DNA from 4 places in the Staphylococcus carnosus genome. Region 4 is predicted to be linked to each of the others. Evidence: riboswitches for the same ligand, from Rfam matches in the RefSeq annotation. Region 4 holds a riboswitch; each other region holds the start of a gene.

Region 1 (4,222 bases), 460 kb from region 4:
CGTGATTGTGATGATTATTTAGAAATAAAAATAAGAGTTTATAAACGATAAAAGTCATTCGCTACTGTGCGAGTGACTTTTTTTAAATTGTTTTAAAAAAACTAATTAGAAGTATACAATGTGTCCACCCTTTTTTATATAATTAAGAGTGTATCTTAATTATATAAAGGGGAGAAATAGCAATCATGAAAATTAAGCATCTATTTTCTGCTACAGCAGCACTTACTATTTTATTAGCAAGTTGCGGTTCGCAAGAAAAATCGGACAACGATACTAAGCATGAAGAAAAGACTAAAAAAGACGATAATCAAAAAACTGAGAAAAAAGAATCAAATTCAACATCAAGCTCAACGAATAAAAATCAATCTAGTAAAAGTTCTGAATCTAAAAAAGAGTCAAATTCAAACGTTAAACCTGTGAGTCAACTTACACCTCAAGAAAAGGTCGCTTTGGCATTATACGCACCTAAATCAGCCGATTTTACAGTCACTCCTAGTGAATTATTGAATCATAGTTATGTTCAAAATGGAAATGGGGGGGATATTCAACGTACAATTCAACAATTAAAATTATCTAAAGTTGAAGATGTGCCTAAATATATTCCAAGCGCACCTCAAAATATGGATTTTTATTATTCAAATAATTCTAAGGCAGCTTCGGTTGTTGTTATTGGAGTGAGTGATACTCAAGTTTTAATTTCGGGTACGCAAGGGATTAATCCATATCAACAGTTAGTAAATATTGGTGGGTTATATGACGTTAAAGATCTTTATAACCAATATAAAGATAGAAATTTCCAACAAGTAGCAAATCTTATTACTTTTACAGAATCAGCTGAGCCTGCACCAAAAGAGGATGATTCAAGCAGTGACAGCAAAAGCAGTTCATCAGACTCTGGAGAAAAAGTAACTCGTGCTAATGTGATAGATAAAGTAGAAGACTATGAAGGTCATAAATTAGATACAAGCACTTACACGTATAAAGAACCTGAACAAAAGAGTGATGGAAGTTGGGGCTTCTCATTTGTAGATAAGTCAGGCAAACTTGCAGGGTCTTACATCGTTCATTCAGATGGTTCAGTAGAAAAATTTGATGCTAAAGGACAACCTGAATAGGAGGACTTCAACAGATGAAAATGAAGTATTTGTTTGCTGCTTCTGCAACGTTAGCCCTCTTACTTTCAGGATGCGGGCACAGTGACAATAAATCATCAGACAGCAAAAAAGATAATAAACAAGAAGCAAAGCATAAGGATAATAAAACTTCTGAAAAACAAACCAATAAAGAAAGATTTTCAGAATAGAATAGTGAAAAAGATAATTCCGAATCAGAAAAAACATCTGATAATATCAAAAGCTTTAAACAACTCACTAACAAAGATAAGATTGCTTTAGCAATGTTTGCAGTGGGACATTCAAAGTATGCAAAAACAACCATTTCAGCAGAAGAATTATTAAACCATAGTTATGAGAAATTGGATAGTTTGAAAAAGGTACAAAAATCTATCCAAAATATTAAATTCCAAAGAACATTTGATGGACAAGTACCAGGACAGCCTTCTAATATGGATGTTTATGAGTCATATGAATCAAAAGGTAACTACCTTACGATGATGGCTATGACAGATTCACAAATCATTATCATGCCTGAGCAAGGAACAAATACGTACCAACAATTATTGGATTACGGTGCAATTTATAACCTTAAAGACTTGTATGAAAAATATAAGGATAATCCAAACTTTTCTAAAGTGGTAAATATGATTTCGGTTAGTGAAACGCCTGAAGTAGGAACAAGCAGCAAGTCTGATTCTTCTTCTGAAAGCAACGCTAAAGAAAGCACGAGTTCAAGTGGCACAGTAACACGTGCTAATGTGATTGATAAAGTGGAAGACTACGAAGGTCATAAATTAGATACAAGCACTTATACGTATAAAGAACCTGAACAAAAGAGTGATGGAAGTTGGGGCTTCTCATTCGTGGATAAGTCTGGCAACCTTGCAGGTTCGTATATCGTTAATTCCGACGGTTCAGTAGAAAAATTTGATTCTAAAGGACAACCGGAATAATATTTATAAAACTCTGCAGCTTATATGTTGTGGAGTTTTTTATGCTCCTTACTATAATTGAAAAATGTCAGAATTTTTAGTACAATGAGAGACGTTAATTATATTAATCAAACTTATCAAGAGAAGCAGAGGGAATTGGCCCTATGAAGCTTCAGCAACAGAAGGTTATTTAGACTGACCTCACTGTGCTTCATCCAACAAGTACAACTTGAAAGATAGGTGCATATACATAGTAGGCTATATGTTGCTTATACAGTGACATATAGCTTTTTTTGAAAAAAGTATGACGTATCTATCAAAATAAAAGGGGGAACTATGAATGGTGATGTCAAGAAGATTAGCTAAGATACCGGATAGTTATTTTGGAAAAACAATGGGAAGAAAAATTGAACATGGACCGCTTCCTCTCATCAACATGGCAGTAGGTATTCCAGATGGAGAAACACCTAAAGGAATTGTCGATGAATTTGCGGACGCTTTGAGACTTCCTGAAAACCAGAAATATGGCGCGTTCCATGGAAAAGAAACGTTCAAACAAGCAATTGTCGATTTTTATCAACGTCAATATGGCGTTGAATTAGATAAAGATGATGAAGTATGTATTTTATACGGCACTAAAAATGGTCTGGTAGGCTTACCGAACTGTATTGTTAATCCAGAAGATTATGTATTGCTGCCTGACCCTGGATATACAGATTATCTGGCTGGCGTTTTATTTGCGGATGCGCATCCCTATGCATTAGAGTTAGAACCTCCGAATTATCAGCCCGATTGGGATAAAGTGCCTGAGGATATCTTGAAACAAACGAAGCTCATCTATTTAACTTATCCGAATAACCCGACAGGCTCTACAGTAACACAAGAAGTGTTCGATGAAGCGATTCAAAAATTCAAAGGAACGCAAACTAAAATCGTACACGATTTTGCCTATGCTGCCTTTGGATTTGATCATAAAAACCCAAGTATTTTGCAATCAAAAGATGGAAAGGATGTAGCGATAGAAGTCTACTCGCTGTCTAAAGGATATAATATGTCAGGTTATCGTGTTGGTTTTGCATTGGGGAATAAAGATGTTATTCAAGCATTGAAGAAATATCATACACATCACCACGCTGGCATGTTCGGTGCATTACAAGATGCGGCTACTTTTGCTTTGAATAATTATGATGATTTTTTAGAACAACAAAGTGAAGTGTTCAGAAAACGTCGAGATCGCTTTACTGCTATTTTAGATGAAGGTGCTATTCCATATGAACCTATGACAGGTGGTATTTTCTTATGGTTAAAGACACCTGAAAGCTATACTGGAGAACAATTTGTGGAATTCCTATTACAAGATCAGTCAATATTAGTTGCCCCGGGTATTCCATTTGGCGATAATGGCAATCATTATGTACGTGTTTCTCTTGCGTTAGACGATGAACAATTAGATGAAGCAGCGAAGCGGTTGAAATCACTTAGCCCTATGTATAAAAAATAACTGTAAATTAATACCAAACAGAAACTACATTTTAGGCAGTTCAGCCACATATTATAATTCTAAGAAGTTACAAAAGATGCTATTATGCAGGTGTAATAAAAAACATTCAGACGTCCTGGTAAAGAAGACTGAGTGTAAAAATGTTAGGCGTATGGTCTGAGCCATATTCTACCTTAGGCTTATTGAAATAGTCGATTATGTTGGGTGCATAATCGACTATTATTTATTGTCTTTCTTTAACAATAAATAAGCAGCGACTGTTAAAGTTACTGTGTAAATCACTTTGAAAGTTACAAAAGCACAACGAAAAAAATGAGAGGTGAGACAACAAAAGTTGTTTCATCTCTCATTATTTTACTATATATAAATTTTAGGAATAATCTTCAAAAAAATAGAACACTGGATATACGGCTACAACACACACGGGGTGGTGGGAGGTGCTGCCATATATCCAGTGTCTTCTTTTTATAATTAGTAAAAGGAGTTAGGTTATTGCCGTTTATCGGGAAGTGGCAATAAATGAAATTCAGTATATATCCTTATCGGGTGAAGATATATACCAGATAATGAAAAGAATGTTCTTAATCGGGTTTAAGAACAATGGCGATTCATGCCCCAATTCCTGTGGACCCAGGGCATGTAGCCGATATGTTTATTTTAATCGTTTCACTCAT
Region 2 (4,222 bases), 560 kb from region 4:
TAGGTCTGAAACATTTAGGCTTACCTGAAGAAAAAGTACTTTTAGGACTTTTAATGTATCGTTTTGCCTATTACTTTATCCCGCTGTTAATTTCAATGATATTATCCATCTTTGAATTCGGGACATCTGCAAGACGTTATATTGAACAATCTCGTTATTACACGCCGGCTAAAGAAGTCACATCGTTTTTATTCTCTTATCAAAAAACAGTATTCTCTAAAATACCGTCATTATCTTTAGGTATCTTAGTCGCGTTGACGAGTTTGATGTTCTTATTGAATAACGTGTCGATTATATACGATGGTTTATATGATCCTAACCATATGTTTTACTACATTATCGTAACGATTCATACGAGCGCTTGTTTAATACTGATGCTGAATGTACGCGGTATTTTCCAACAAAGCCGACGTGCCATTTTATTTGCGCTTGTTGCGATTATTTTAATTTTCGGTATTACGCTTTATCTGAATACATCAATATTGCTGATGTTTTGGCTTGTTGTTTTATTCGCATTACTGGTTTACTCATTCAATAAAACAACAATTTTGAAACGCCCATTGCGCATGCGTCACATTGTGGCGATGTTTGTTGTCAGTGCGTTGATGCTGATTTTAAACCACTATGTTATTAAATTTGTATTGAATGCCTTAGATGCATATAAAATTGAGTTAGATACCTCTTTATTACGTTATTATTTATGGATGACTGCTATTGTGATTTTTATCATCGTCGCATTCATTGTATGGTTATTTGAACAAGCTTACTCTAAAGCACGACCAAAACCAGATTTTGAACGCTGTTCAGAAATTATCGAGCAATTCGGCGGCAACTATTTAAGCCACTTGATACACAGCGGAGATAAAGATGTCTTTATGGATGAGTCAAAAGAAGCGTTTGTAATGTATCGTTATAAATCCAATACACTGGTTGTATTAGGAGATCCTATCGGTAATCCAGCACGCTTCAATCATTTATTAGAATCGCTTTACGATTATGCGCTTACTATGGGTTATGAAATTATTTTCTATCAAGCAAGCGATCGTTACATGCCTTTATATCATGATTTCGGCAATCAGTTCTTTAAATTAGGTGAAGAAGCGGTTATTGATTTGACTACTTTTACGACTTCAGGTAAAAAACGCAGAGGCTTCAGAGCCACTTTAAATAAAATTGCAGATCAAGAAATCGAATTTGAAATTATTGATCCGCCGTTTTCAAAAGAGTTGTTTGCGCAGCTTAAACATGTCAGTGATGCATGGTTGGATGGCAAAAATGAAATGCATTTTTCTGTCGGTCAATTTACAGAAAGTTATATCTCAAAAGCACCTGTCGGTATTTTGAAAGAAAAAGACGGTAAAATTATCGCTTTTTGCAGTTTAATGCCGACGCATTATAATGATTCTATTTCAGTGGATTTAATCCGCTGGCTGCCGGATGTTGATTTACCGTTAATGGATGGTTTGTATTTGCACATGCTGTTATGGGGGCAAGAACATGATTATAAAGCTTTCAACATGGGTATGGCGACACTTTCTAATGTGGGACAAACTGAATTTTCATATTTGAATGAACGTATCGCAGGCCGTATTTTTGAACACTTTAATAATTTATACCGCTTCCGCGGCTTAAGACAGTATAAAGAAAAATTTAAACCACATTGGGAACCGAGATACTTAGTGTATTCAAGACATAGTTCACTTGGACAGAATATGATTAAAGTACTTCGTGTTATCCGCTCTAAAAATTAGTAATATTATCAACCTGATTGTCTGGATTAAGGCAATCAGGTTTTTTGTGATTAAAACACTTTGTTTAACAACTTTTTAAAGTAGCGTAAGGGAATGTAAAAAATTATCTGATTTTCAGAAAAACGAGAATAGTCTGTTGACAATGGGTGAGATTAGTTTTATACTCTGAATTAAATTAAATAAAACTTATCCAGAATGGTGGAGGGACTGGCCCGACGATACCAGGCAACCTATTTAAGTTAGGTGCTAATTCCAGCAGGTGAAGACCTGAAAGATAAGAGATCTTTAAGTCTATCTTTTCAGGTAGGCTATTTTTTTATGTTAAATAAGGAGGAAATGGAACATGACAAACGATTTTAAATTTGAGACATTACAATTACACGCAGGGCAAGAGGTGGATTCGGCTTCGCATTCAAGAGCAGTACCAATTTACCAAACGACATCATTCACATTTGACGACACACAACACGCAGCAGATTTATTTGGTTTGAATGCACTCGGTAATATCTACTCTCGTTTAACTAACCCGACTGTAGCAGTATTTGAAACACGTGTAGCTGAATTAGAAGGCGGTTCTGCAGGGGTAGCAGTATCTTCAGGTATGGCAGCGATTACGTATGCGGTACAAACCGTTGCTGAAGCAGGAGACCATATTGTAGCGAGCTCTACATTATATGGCGGTACGTATACTTTATTCAACCATACATTGCCGAAATACGGTATCGATGTTTCTATTGTCGACAGCAAGAATTTGGACGAAGTAAAAAATGCGATTAAAGACAATACAAAAGCGATTTATATTGAAACAATCGGCAACCCTGAAGGTAATGTAGAAGATGTAGAAGCGTTGGCAGAAATTGCGCGTGAAGCAGGTATCCCGTTAATCGTAGATAATACATTTGCTTCTCCGTACTTATTCAGACCGATTGAACATGGTGCGAATATTGTAGTGCACTCTGCAACTAAGTTTATTGGCGGTCATGGTACTTCTATGGGCGGTGTGGTTGTAGATGGAGGCAACTTCGATTGGAAACAAAATGATAAATTCCCTGGATTGACAGAACCAGATCCTTCTTATCATGATTTAGTATTTGCAGATGCATTTGGTGAAGCGGCATTAGCATTTAAAATCAGAACAACATTATTACGTGATACAGGGGCTTGTTTATCTCCATTGAATGCTTTCTTATTACTTCAAGGTTTAGAAACATTGTCTTTAAGAATGGAACGTCATGTTGAAAATGCTGAAAAAGTAGCTGAGTTCTTGAATAATCATGAAAAAGTAGAGTGGGTGAAATATGCAGGTTTGCCTACAAGCGAGTATTATGATTTAAAAGAAAAATACTTACCTAAAGGTGCATGTTCTATTTTCACTTTCGGTGTCAAAGGCGGTTATGATGCAGGTATCAAATTTATCGAGTCCTTAGAATTGTTCTCATTGCTTGCGAATGTGGGGGATGCTAAATCATTAGTGATTCATCCGGCTTCTACAACGCATGCTCAATTAACGCCTGAAGAACAATTGTCTGCAGGTATTACACCTGAAACAATTCGTATTTCTGTAGGACTTGAACATATTGATGATATCCTTAATGACTTAGAAAAAGGATTAGACGCGATTTAATATGCTGTTTACCAATGGAATTCCTATTCTGCCTGCATTGAAAGCAGAGCACATTGCTTTTTCAGATAAACGGATGAATGAGGGTTTGAATCTTTTAATTGTTAATTTGATGCCGGTTAAAGAAGATGCTGAAAGTCAGCTGTTACGATTATTTGGACAAACGGATCATTCGATTAATGTTGATTTTATTTATCCTGTTACCCATCAAAGCCGAACTTCTTCGAATGAACGTGCTGAGCAGTATTATAAGGAATTTGATGATATTAAGGATCATTATTATGATGGTTTGATTATGACAGGGGCACCTGTTGAACATCTTTCTTTTTCTGAAGTGGATTATGTAGAGGAATTGAAAAAAATCTATGATTGGTCTGATAGACATGTGAAGTTGCGTATGTTTATCTGCTGGGGCGCACAGTTTGCATTGAATTACCGATATGGGATTCAAAAAAGAATGTTTCCTGAAAAGATGACGGGGATTTATCGTTATCACATTATGCAAGAACATCCTGTATTAGATGCGATTCCTGAATATATTATTCCACAGTCTCGCGGTTCGTTTATGGATCCTTATGAGGTGATGGATGAAGCGGATTTAGATGTGATTACGTATAGTCCTTATACGGGAGTAGATTTTATCTCTAATCAAGCACGGACGGATTTATATATCGGCGGTCATTTTGAGTATGAAGCGGATACGTTGTTGAATGAGTATGTGAGAGATAGAGAGAAGAATGGGGAAGCGGCGGCTAAACCTAAAAATTACTTCCGTGGAGATACGCTTAAACCACTTCCAGCGTATTGGATTCCATTTGCGCAGCAATTATTCCAAAATTGGACTGATATG
Region 3 (4,222 bases), 1.8 Mb from region 4:
CGATGGAAGCAGCGTTACAATTCCTAAAGGAGACAAAGGTGATAAAGGTGATGATGGTACTTCTGTAACTATTACAGGAACTGAAGTACAACTTGACGGCTCTACAAAAGTCACATTCTCAGATGGTCGTGAAATTAATATTCCTAAAGGTAAAGATGGCAAATCTGTGACAATCACTAAAGCTGAACCAGATGCAGATGGCAATACAGTTATTGACTTCAGTGATGGTTCTAAAGTGACTGTACCAAAAGGTAAAGATGGCAAATCAATCACGGTACCAAAAGGCCAAGATGGCAGATCTGTTTCAGTGAAAGGTTCTCATCTAGATAAAGACGGCAACACTGTTGTTGAATTTACTGACGGTAATGTTATCACTGTCTTAAAAGGACGAGATGGCAAAGATGGTGTTGATGGCAAATCGATTACAGTAACAGGACAAAAAGTAGATCCGAATGGTAATACTATTGTTGTATTCAGTGATGGCCGCGAAATTACAATTCCAAAAGGAAAAGATGGTATATCTGTAACTGTGAAAAATTCACATCCAGATAAAGATGGTAACACAATCGTTGAATTCAGTGACGGTAATACAATTACAGTCTTGAAAGGCCAAGATGGACGTGATGGTCTAAACGGTAGAGATGGAAGAGATGCTCAACCATATACACCTGTTATTATTGTTAATAACTATATTGACGCTTATAATACGCACGTTGTTTGTTTGAGTGATGGACGTAAAATTGAAATTCCATGTTGTCCGAATGGTCAGCCTGTTATTATTGTAGGTTATTACTACGACACTGTTGGAAATATTGTTTTACAATGTGGCGATAATTCACGTGTAATTGTTCCATGTCAAAAATCAATACAACCATCAGTATCTATTCCGATGATTCCATTGGTACCAGCACAACCAAGTGTACCAGTGCAACCAAGTGTACCAGCACAACCAAGTGTGCCAGCACAACCGAGTGTACCAGTACAACCGAGTGTACCAGTGCAACCAAGTGTTCCTGTAGATCCGAATGGTCAGATTGAAACACCAAACATACCTGGTCCGCAAACACCGAAAGAACCTACTCAACCAGGAGGCTATACACCATTTGTCCCTAATAATTCAGGTGATCAATTTGTGCCAGAACAGCCGAATACTGATACAAAAGTGCCTTCAGTAGAAAAAGATAATAACGAAGGTAATCATGTAACAGATGAGAATAGAGGTTACACAACTAGAAAAACAAATACAGATATTAAAGTTGAAAAGGCTAATAAAACAAAATCAGCTCAACCTCAACAAAAAGTGAAAGCATTGCCGAATACAGGTAGCGATAATACAGCACCGATGTTGTATGGTACTATCTTTGCAGGTTTAGGAACAGCAATGGTATTTGGTATGAAACGTCGTAAAAATAAAAATTAAATATATGTTTTAATTTTGAGAATCAGGCTTTAATGCCTGGTTCTTTTTTTATGATGAATACTGTTAATTCAAATTATAGTGTATATATTGTTGTTGCGATTTCTTGACGTAACTGACGTTATATTCGGTTTATATATTGTTTGATCAATTGATACTATCTAAATATATAAACGAAACCATGCATTTATTAAAGCCATGAAAGTGAGTTATATCATATGATAAAGTGAACATAGAATATACAAAGGAGCGAAGATGAATGAAAGTATCCGGAGAGGTCAGATTTACGATTACATTGATATTAGTATTTGGAATAGGCTTTATAATACAAAATTTCTTTACTACGAATAATTGGGTAACTTTTCTAATTAAGCTTGTTATCAACGTAATAGTAGCTTTAGTTTTAACAGTATTAATCAATTTTATTTTTGAAAAGATAGAGAAAAACAAAACTGGTAAATGAACTGTTTTTAAGCATTTTTATCATTGATTTGAATACTTGCAAACGCTTACTGCTGTAGTGTTTAGAATAAAGTTGAAATTAACAATTTTCTAAAAATTAATGTTGACTTTTTCACTCAGTAATGTAATATATGGAATATAAATAAATGAATTGAATACATAAACTCTTATCCAGAGAGGTGGAGGGACAGGCCCTACGAAACCTCGGCAGCAGGATCAGTTATAAATGATTACTGTGCCAATTCCTACAGCGGAGCTGTAAAGATGAGACGAGCCGATATATTATTCCGAGGACTTGTTTCATTGTCCCCGGAATTTTTATTTTTCAAAATAAAAATCTAAATAGAGGCAAAATTCATTTATTTCAAATTATCAGAGGGGGCTATTCAATGATTGAGTTCAAGGATGTCACTAAAACATTCCATAAGCGCTCAACAGAAATTCAAGCTTTGAAAGATGTCAGTTTTACTGTAGAACGTCAAGAAATCTATGGTGTCATCGGCTATAGTGGTGCCGGTAAAAGTACATTAATCAGAATGGTAAATAAGCTTGAAGATGTAACGTCTGGAGAAGTTATTGTCGATGGACATCGTATAGATCAATATAGCAAGAAATCATTACGCAAAGTCAAAAAGAATATTGGCATGATATTCCAACACTTCAATTTATTAAACTCAAAAACAGTATTCAGTAATGTGGCAATGCCATTAATTCTTGAAGGCAAAGACAAAAAATACATAAAAGAGAAAGTAGAGGAAATGCTTGATTTCGTTGGTCTTGGAGATAAAGGAACACAATATCCGAATGAACTTTCAGGTGGTCAAAAACAAAGAGTGGCGATTGCACGAGCACTTGTAACAGATCCTAAAATTTTGTTGTGTGATGAAGCAACGAGTGCATTAGACCCAGCAACAACTGATTCTATCTTGCAGCTTTTAAAACGCGTTAATGAAACATTTGAAGTTACAATTTTATTAATTACACATGAAATGAGTGTTATTCAAAAAATTTGTGACAAGGTTGCTGTAATGGAACAGGGTCGAGTTATCGAAAAAGGCACTGTGCTAGACGTGTTCAGCCATCCGAAAACTAAAACGGCTAAGAACTTTGTTTCTACTGTCATCAGTACTGATATCAGTGACAAGATGATACATCAGTTACCGACAGATGAAAATTATCAAGATGTGAAAGTTTATATGGAAGGTTCTCAATTAGGTTTATCAGTTATCCAGACATTGATTAAAACATTCAATTTAGATGTTAATGTGATTTATGCTTCTATGTCTGATATTCAAGATACTTCAGTGGGATATCTGACATTACGTATTAAAGGTTCTGATGAAGAGAAACAGCATGCATATGATTACTTGAAACAACATCACATCGAATATGAGGAGGTTGGATAATATGCTAGGTTCATCATTAGATTCATCTCAATTATGGGAAGCACTTTATCAAACGTTATTGATGGTTTCGATTTCATTAGTAATCGGTGCATTAATCGGAATTCCATTAGGCATTCTGCTTGTTGTTACAAAGAAAAATGGAATTTGGGAAAATGTTGCAGTTTACCATATCTTGAACCCGATTATTAATATCTTCCGTTCTATTCCATTCATTATTTTGTTAATTGCGATTGTGCCATTCACAAAATTGATTGTAGGAACATCAATCGGGACAGCAGCAGCTATCGTACCATTAACAGTATATGTTGCACCTTATATTGCACGTTTGGTTGAAAACTCTTTGTTAGAAGTAGATTCAGGTGTAATTGAGGCGGCACATGCAATGGGCGCTTCACCTTTCCAAATTATTCGTTACTTTTTAATGCCAGAAGCTTTGGGCTCTTTAATCTTAGCGATTACAACTGCGATTATTGGTTTAATCGGTTCAACAGCAATGGCAGGTGCAGTAGGTGGCGGTGGTATTGGTGACTTGGCATTAGCATATGGTTATCAACGTTTTGATACTATCGTCATTGTGATTACAGTAGTTATCTTAGTGATTATGGTTCAGCTGATTCAATCTCTCGGGAATGTCTTAGCTAAGAAAATTCGCAGAAATTAATCAAACAAAGGGGTATTTAGGATATGAAAAAATTATTAGTATTATTAATGGCATTAGTCGTTGTACTTGCTGCATGTGGCGGCAATAAAAAAGATGACAAGACAGTGACAGTAGGGGTAGCATCAGATGATACGAAAGTATGGGATAAAGTAAAAGAACTTGCGAAAAAAGATGGAATCAACGTTGAAATCAAGAAGTTCTCTGATTACAACGTACCGAACAAGGCGCTAAATGATGGGGATATCGACATGAACGCATTCCAACACTTCGCATTCT
Region 4 (4,222 bases):
ATAACTAATGTTTAGCAAATCTAAAAAAATTTTAACCTATAAATTAAAGCGTTTTAAATGATAATTTGGTATATTATAAACAAAGTTAAAGGAGGTCAATATTTGTGATTAGATTTTATCAGTATCAAAATTGTACAACATGTAAGAAGGCTGCCAAATTTTTAGATGAATATGGCGTAAGTTATGAACCAATTGACATTGTGGAGTTAAACCCCAATAAAAGAGAATTACAAGATATTATTGATAAGACCGGCGTCGAGATTGATAAATTATTCAATAAGCGCGGAGGTAAATACCGTGAATTAGGTCTTAAAGATCGCTTAGATGATTTATCAGACGATGAAAAACTGGATTTATTGGCTTCGGACGGTATGTTAGTTAAACGTCCATTAGCGGTTTCAGGTGATAAAATCACTCTTGGTTTCAATGAAAAAGAGTACAAAGAAACATGGGTGAATTAAGGCTTGATTCTCTAAGAAATCATTGCAATGGAAATTTGCATAATTAAATTAACCAAAAAATATAAAAAATTAAAAGATGTCTATAAATAGTTGAATGAAAAGGCTTCATATGGCATCATTGAAATGTATTCATTTATTTTATAGGAGGGGATTCGTGTGGCAGTGCCAGAGGAATTAAAATATTCAAAAGAACATGAATGGGTAAAAGTTGAGGGCGATACAGTAACAATCGGTATCACTGAATATGCGCAAGGAGAACTTGGCGATATTGTATTCGTAGAATTACCAGAAACTGAAGATGATATTGAAGAAAGCGAATCTTTCGGTAGCGTGGAATCAGTTAAAACTGTATCTGAATTATATGCACCTGTATCAGGTTCTGTTGTAGAAATCAATGAAGAATTAGAAGACAGCCCTGAATTCGTTAATGAATCACCATACGAAAAAGCTTGGATGGTGAAAGTGAAATTAAATGATGAAAGTCAATTAGATGACTTATTGTCAGCTGATCAATATAAAGAAATGATTGGTGAATAATTTATATTGATATGCAACTCCAGGATACTTTGTATTTTGGGGTTATTTTTTTCGCTATTTTGGATATAACTAATTATATCGGTAAAGTGCAGATACTTAACAACATCTACATAGTGTGTGAAACATAAACAAGTTTCATGCAAAGCAATAAGTGTCTGCGTTAAAATATAGTTATAAGTTTATGATTAAAACTAAATATCGATACGTATTTCTTAACTTAAGCACCACGTTTGCAAGTATTATGCAATGATATCACGAGAGTATTGGAGTGTAGTGAATATGGCATTGTTAGATAAAGTAATCGTTGTTGAAGGTAAGACAGATAAAAAGCGTGTTCAAGAGGTGATAAACGAGCCTGTTCAAATCATGTGTACACACGGGACAATGGGAATTGATAAGTTGGATGGTATGATTGAATCCCTATATGAACGCCCAGTCTTTATCCTTGTGGATGCAGATAAAGAAGGTAATCGTATCCGACAATGGTTTAAACAATATCTTTCAGAAAGCGGGCATATCTTTGTAGATAAAACATACTGCGAAGTGGCACGCTGTCCTAGACCTTATCTTGCCAGAGTGCTTAGAAAATACGGATTTGAAGTAAAAGAAGAAGCTCCTGTGAAAGGATTAGTTTATAGATGAGTACGAGTAAAGAAGAGCGGACAGATATTACGCAAAACTTTGATAAAGATAAACATCTTATCTTCGGATATACTCCGATGTGCGGAACTTGTAAGATTTCAGAACGCATGCTAGACATTGCGAATGAGATTTTACAGTTGCCTGTTACAAAGGTTGATTTGAATTTTCATGCAGACTTCAGTGAACAATATCAAATTCAATCTGTTCCCGTATTATTGATAATGTCCAAAGATGAAGAAATGAAGCGTATTTACGCATTTCAATCTGTTCCATATTTATTAGAAAATTTAAAATAGTTATTGACTATCACTGAGTGAAGTGGTAGGATAAAAATCAATTAAATAGTGTTATCTCTTATCAAGAGAGGTGGAGGGATGTGCCCTGCGAAACCCGGCAACCGTCTTTATATAGAAATGGTGCCAATTCACAAAAAGTTGAACTGCTTTTGAAGATGAGAGAAAGAAATTTTAAATTGCTTTCTCTTTATTGCTATAAGCAGCGATAAGAGAAAGCATTTTTAATTTGGTAGTGTAAGCAAGGAAAGGGGAGTATAGGGTGATTCAACTAAAACAAATCGTCAAACGGTATAAGACGAAACATCAAGATGTACTAGCTGTTGATCATGTCGATTTAGATGTAGCTGAAGGTACTATTTATGGCGTTATCGGGTTTTCAGGCGCTGGTAAAAGTACTCTTGTCAGAATCTTAAATTATTTAGAAGAACCAACTTCAGGCGAAGTGATTATAGACGGAGAAGAATTAGGTAAGCTTTCTAAAGCACAATTAAGAAAGAAACGTCAAAAAGTCAGCATGATTTTCCAACATTTCAATTTATTATGGTCAAGAACTGTGTTGGACAATATTACATTTCCATTGGAAATTGCTGGGTATAACCGTCGTGACGCTGTGAAAAGAGCAAAAGAACTTGTTCAATTAGTAGGTTTAAGCGGACGGGAAAAAGCATATCCTTCTGAATTGTCTGGAGGTCAAAAACAAAGGGTCGGTATTGCAAGAGCATTAGCAAATGATCCTAAAGTCTTGTTATGTGATGAAGCAACAAGTGCGTTAGACCCGCAAACAACTGATGAAATTTTAGAACTGCTTTTGAAAATAAGAAAAGAACAAGATTTAACAATTGTGATTATTACTCATGAAATGAACGTTATTAGACAAATCTGTGATGAAGTTGCCGTTATGGAAAATGGACGTGTGATTGAGCGCGGAAATGTCAAAGAAGTATTTGAAAATCCTCAACATCAGGTTACTAAGCGTTTCGTTAAAGAAGGCTTAAATGATGAATTTGATGAGTCAATCGAAGAATTGATTCCAGAATCGCAAGATGGTTATATTCTTAGATTTAATTTTGCAGGGGAAGAAACAACTGAACCTATTGTGTCCTTTATTACTCAAAAATATAATTTAGATGTAAATATTTTAGAAGCAAATATTCGTCATTCTAAAAATGGACCTATCGGTTTCTTGATTGTACATATTGCAGGATTGAAAACTGAATATTTCGAGGAGTTCAAAAATGAACTGGAAAGTCATAATGTGAACGTGGAGGTGGTACGTCATGGATAAGTCATTCAGTGATATTTTGCAAGAAATGATAACGATGCCTAATGTGCAGTGGGATCAAGTATGGCAAGCTTCTCTTGAAACATTATATATGACGGCTATTTCGACAGTGTTTGCTTTTGTTATAGGTTTAATTTTAGGCGTATTGTTATTCTTGACGGCTAAGAGTACTTCACCAGCAGCAAAAGTTTTCTATCAAATTGTGTCATTTATAGTTAACTTATTCAGAGCGATTCCATTCATTATTTTAATCTTATTGTTAATTCCGTTTACAAGTTTGATTTTAGGAACTATTAGTGGACCGACTGGTGCATTGCCAGCGTTAGTCATTGGAGCCGCTCCGTTCTATGCGCGTTTAGTGGAAATTGCTTTTAAAGAGATTAACAAAGGTGTTATCGAAGCTGCACGTTCAATGGGGGCTAATACTTGGACAATTATCAGAAAAGTATTAATTCCAGAAGCTCGTCCAGCATTGATTTCAGGTATAACTGTAACTGCGATTGCTTTAGTTGGTTCAACTGCAGTAGCTGGTGTTATCGGTGCAGGCGGTTTAGGAAACTTAGCATATTTAACAGGATTCACAAGAAACCAAAATGACGTTATTTTAGTTTCTACTATCTTAATTTTAGTATTCGTGTTCATCATCCAATTTGTGGGTGACTGGGCTACAAATAAAATAGACAAGCGTTAATAATTATTTTAAATTTCAAAAGGGGTAAAGCAAATGAAAAAAATTATTAGTATTTTAGCAGTTTTAGTATTAACAGCAGCATTAGCAGCTTGTGGCAACAAAGACAAAACGAGCAGTGAAAATTCGAAAACAATTACAGTAGGTGCATCACCAGCACCACATGCTGAAATTTTAGAAAAAGCAAAACCAATCTTGAAAAAAGAAGGTTATGACTTAAAAATTAAAACAATCAATGATTACACTACACCAAATAAATTAGTGGATAATGGCGAATTGGATGCCAACTTCTTCCAACATACACCATACTTAAACA

What was found. Region 4 has a riboswitch for S-adenosylmethionine ahead of DYE31_RS10200 (methionine ABC transporter ATP-binding protein). Riboswitches for the same ligand answer to the same signal wherever they lie in the genome.
Region 1: another riboswitch for S-adenosylmethionine. It lies ahead of DYE31_RS12530 (aminotransferase class I/II-fold pyridoxal phosphate-dependent enzyme); the one in region 4 lies ahead of DYE31_RS10200 (methionine ABC transporter ATP-binding protein).
Region 2: another riboswitch for S-adenosylmethionine. It lies ahead of DYE31_RS07470 (O-acetylhomoserine aminocarboxypropyltransferase/cysteine synthase family protein); the one in region 4 lies ahead of DYE31_RS10200 (methionine ABC transporter ATP-binding protein).
Region 3: another riboswitch for S-adenosylmethionine. It lies ahead of DYE31_RS01410 (methionine ABC transporter ATP-binding protein); the one in region 4 lies ahead of DYE31_RS10200 (methionine ABC transporter ATP-binding protein).

Annotation. Positions count from the first base shown of each region.
Region 1 is NZ_UHCT01000001.1:2,560,921-2,565,142, reverse strand. Features, by position in the region: gene noc (nucleoid occlusion protein) at 1-51, shown strand, start outside; gene DYE31_RS12540 (hypothetical protein) at 186-1,115, shown strand; gene DYE31_RS12940 (hypothetical protein) at 1,130-1,303, shown strand; gene DYE31_RS12535 (hypothetical protein) at 1,397-2,068, shown strand; SAM riboswitch class I at 2,179-2,290, shown strand; gene DYE31_RS12530 (aminotransferase class I/II-fold pyridoxal phosphate-dependent enzyme) at 2,388-3,548, shown strand.
Region 2 is NZ_UHCT01000001.1:1,543,251-1,547,472, reverse strand. Features, by position in the region: gene mprF (bifunctional lysylphosphatidylglycerol flippase/synthetase MprF) at 1-1,751, shown strand, start outside; SAM riboswitch class I at 1,935-2,032, shown strand; gene DYE31_RS07470 (O-acetylhomoserine aminocarboxypropyltransferase/cysteine synthase family protein) at 2,095-3,375, shown strand; gene DYE31_RS07465 (homoserine O-acetyltransferase/O-succinyltransferase family protein) at 3,377-4,222, shown strand, end outside.
Region 3 is NZ_UHCT01000001.1:338,947-343,168, forward strand. Features, by position in the region: gene DYE31_RS01400 (YSIRK-type signal peptide-containing protein) at 1-1,420, shown strand, start outside; SAM riboswitch class I at 2,044-2,150, shown strand; gene DYE31_RS01410 (methionine ABC transporter ATP-binding protein) at 2,269-3,285, shown strand; gene DYE31_RS01415 (methionine ABC transporter permease) at 3,287-3,946, shown strand; gene gmpC (dipeptide ABC transporter glycylmethionine-binding lipoprotein) at 3,970-4,222, shown strand, end outside.
Region 4 is NZ_UHCT01000001.1:2,098,364-2,102,585, reverse strand. Features, by position in the region: gene DYE31_RS10220 (arsenate reductase family protein) at 105-461, shown strand; gene gcvH (glycine cleavage system protein GcvH) at 618-998, shown strand; gene DYE31_RS10210 (toprim domain-containing protein) at 1,278-1,640, shown strand; gene DYE31_RS10205 (thioredoxin family protein) at 1,637-1,936, shown strand; SAM riboswitch class I at 1,992-2,098, shown strand; gene DYE31_RS10200 (methionine ABC transporter ATP-binding protein) at 2,196-3,221, shown strand; gene DYE31_RS10195 (methionine ABC transporter permease) at 3,214-3,909, shown strand; gene DYE31_RS10190 (MetQ/NlpA family ABC transporter substrate-binding protein) at 3,943-4,222, shown strand, end outside.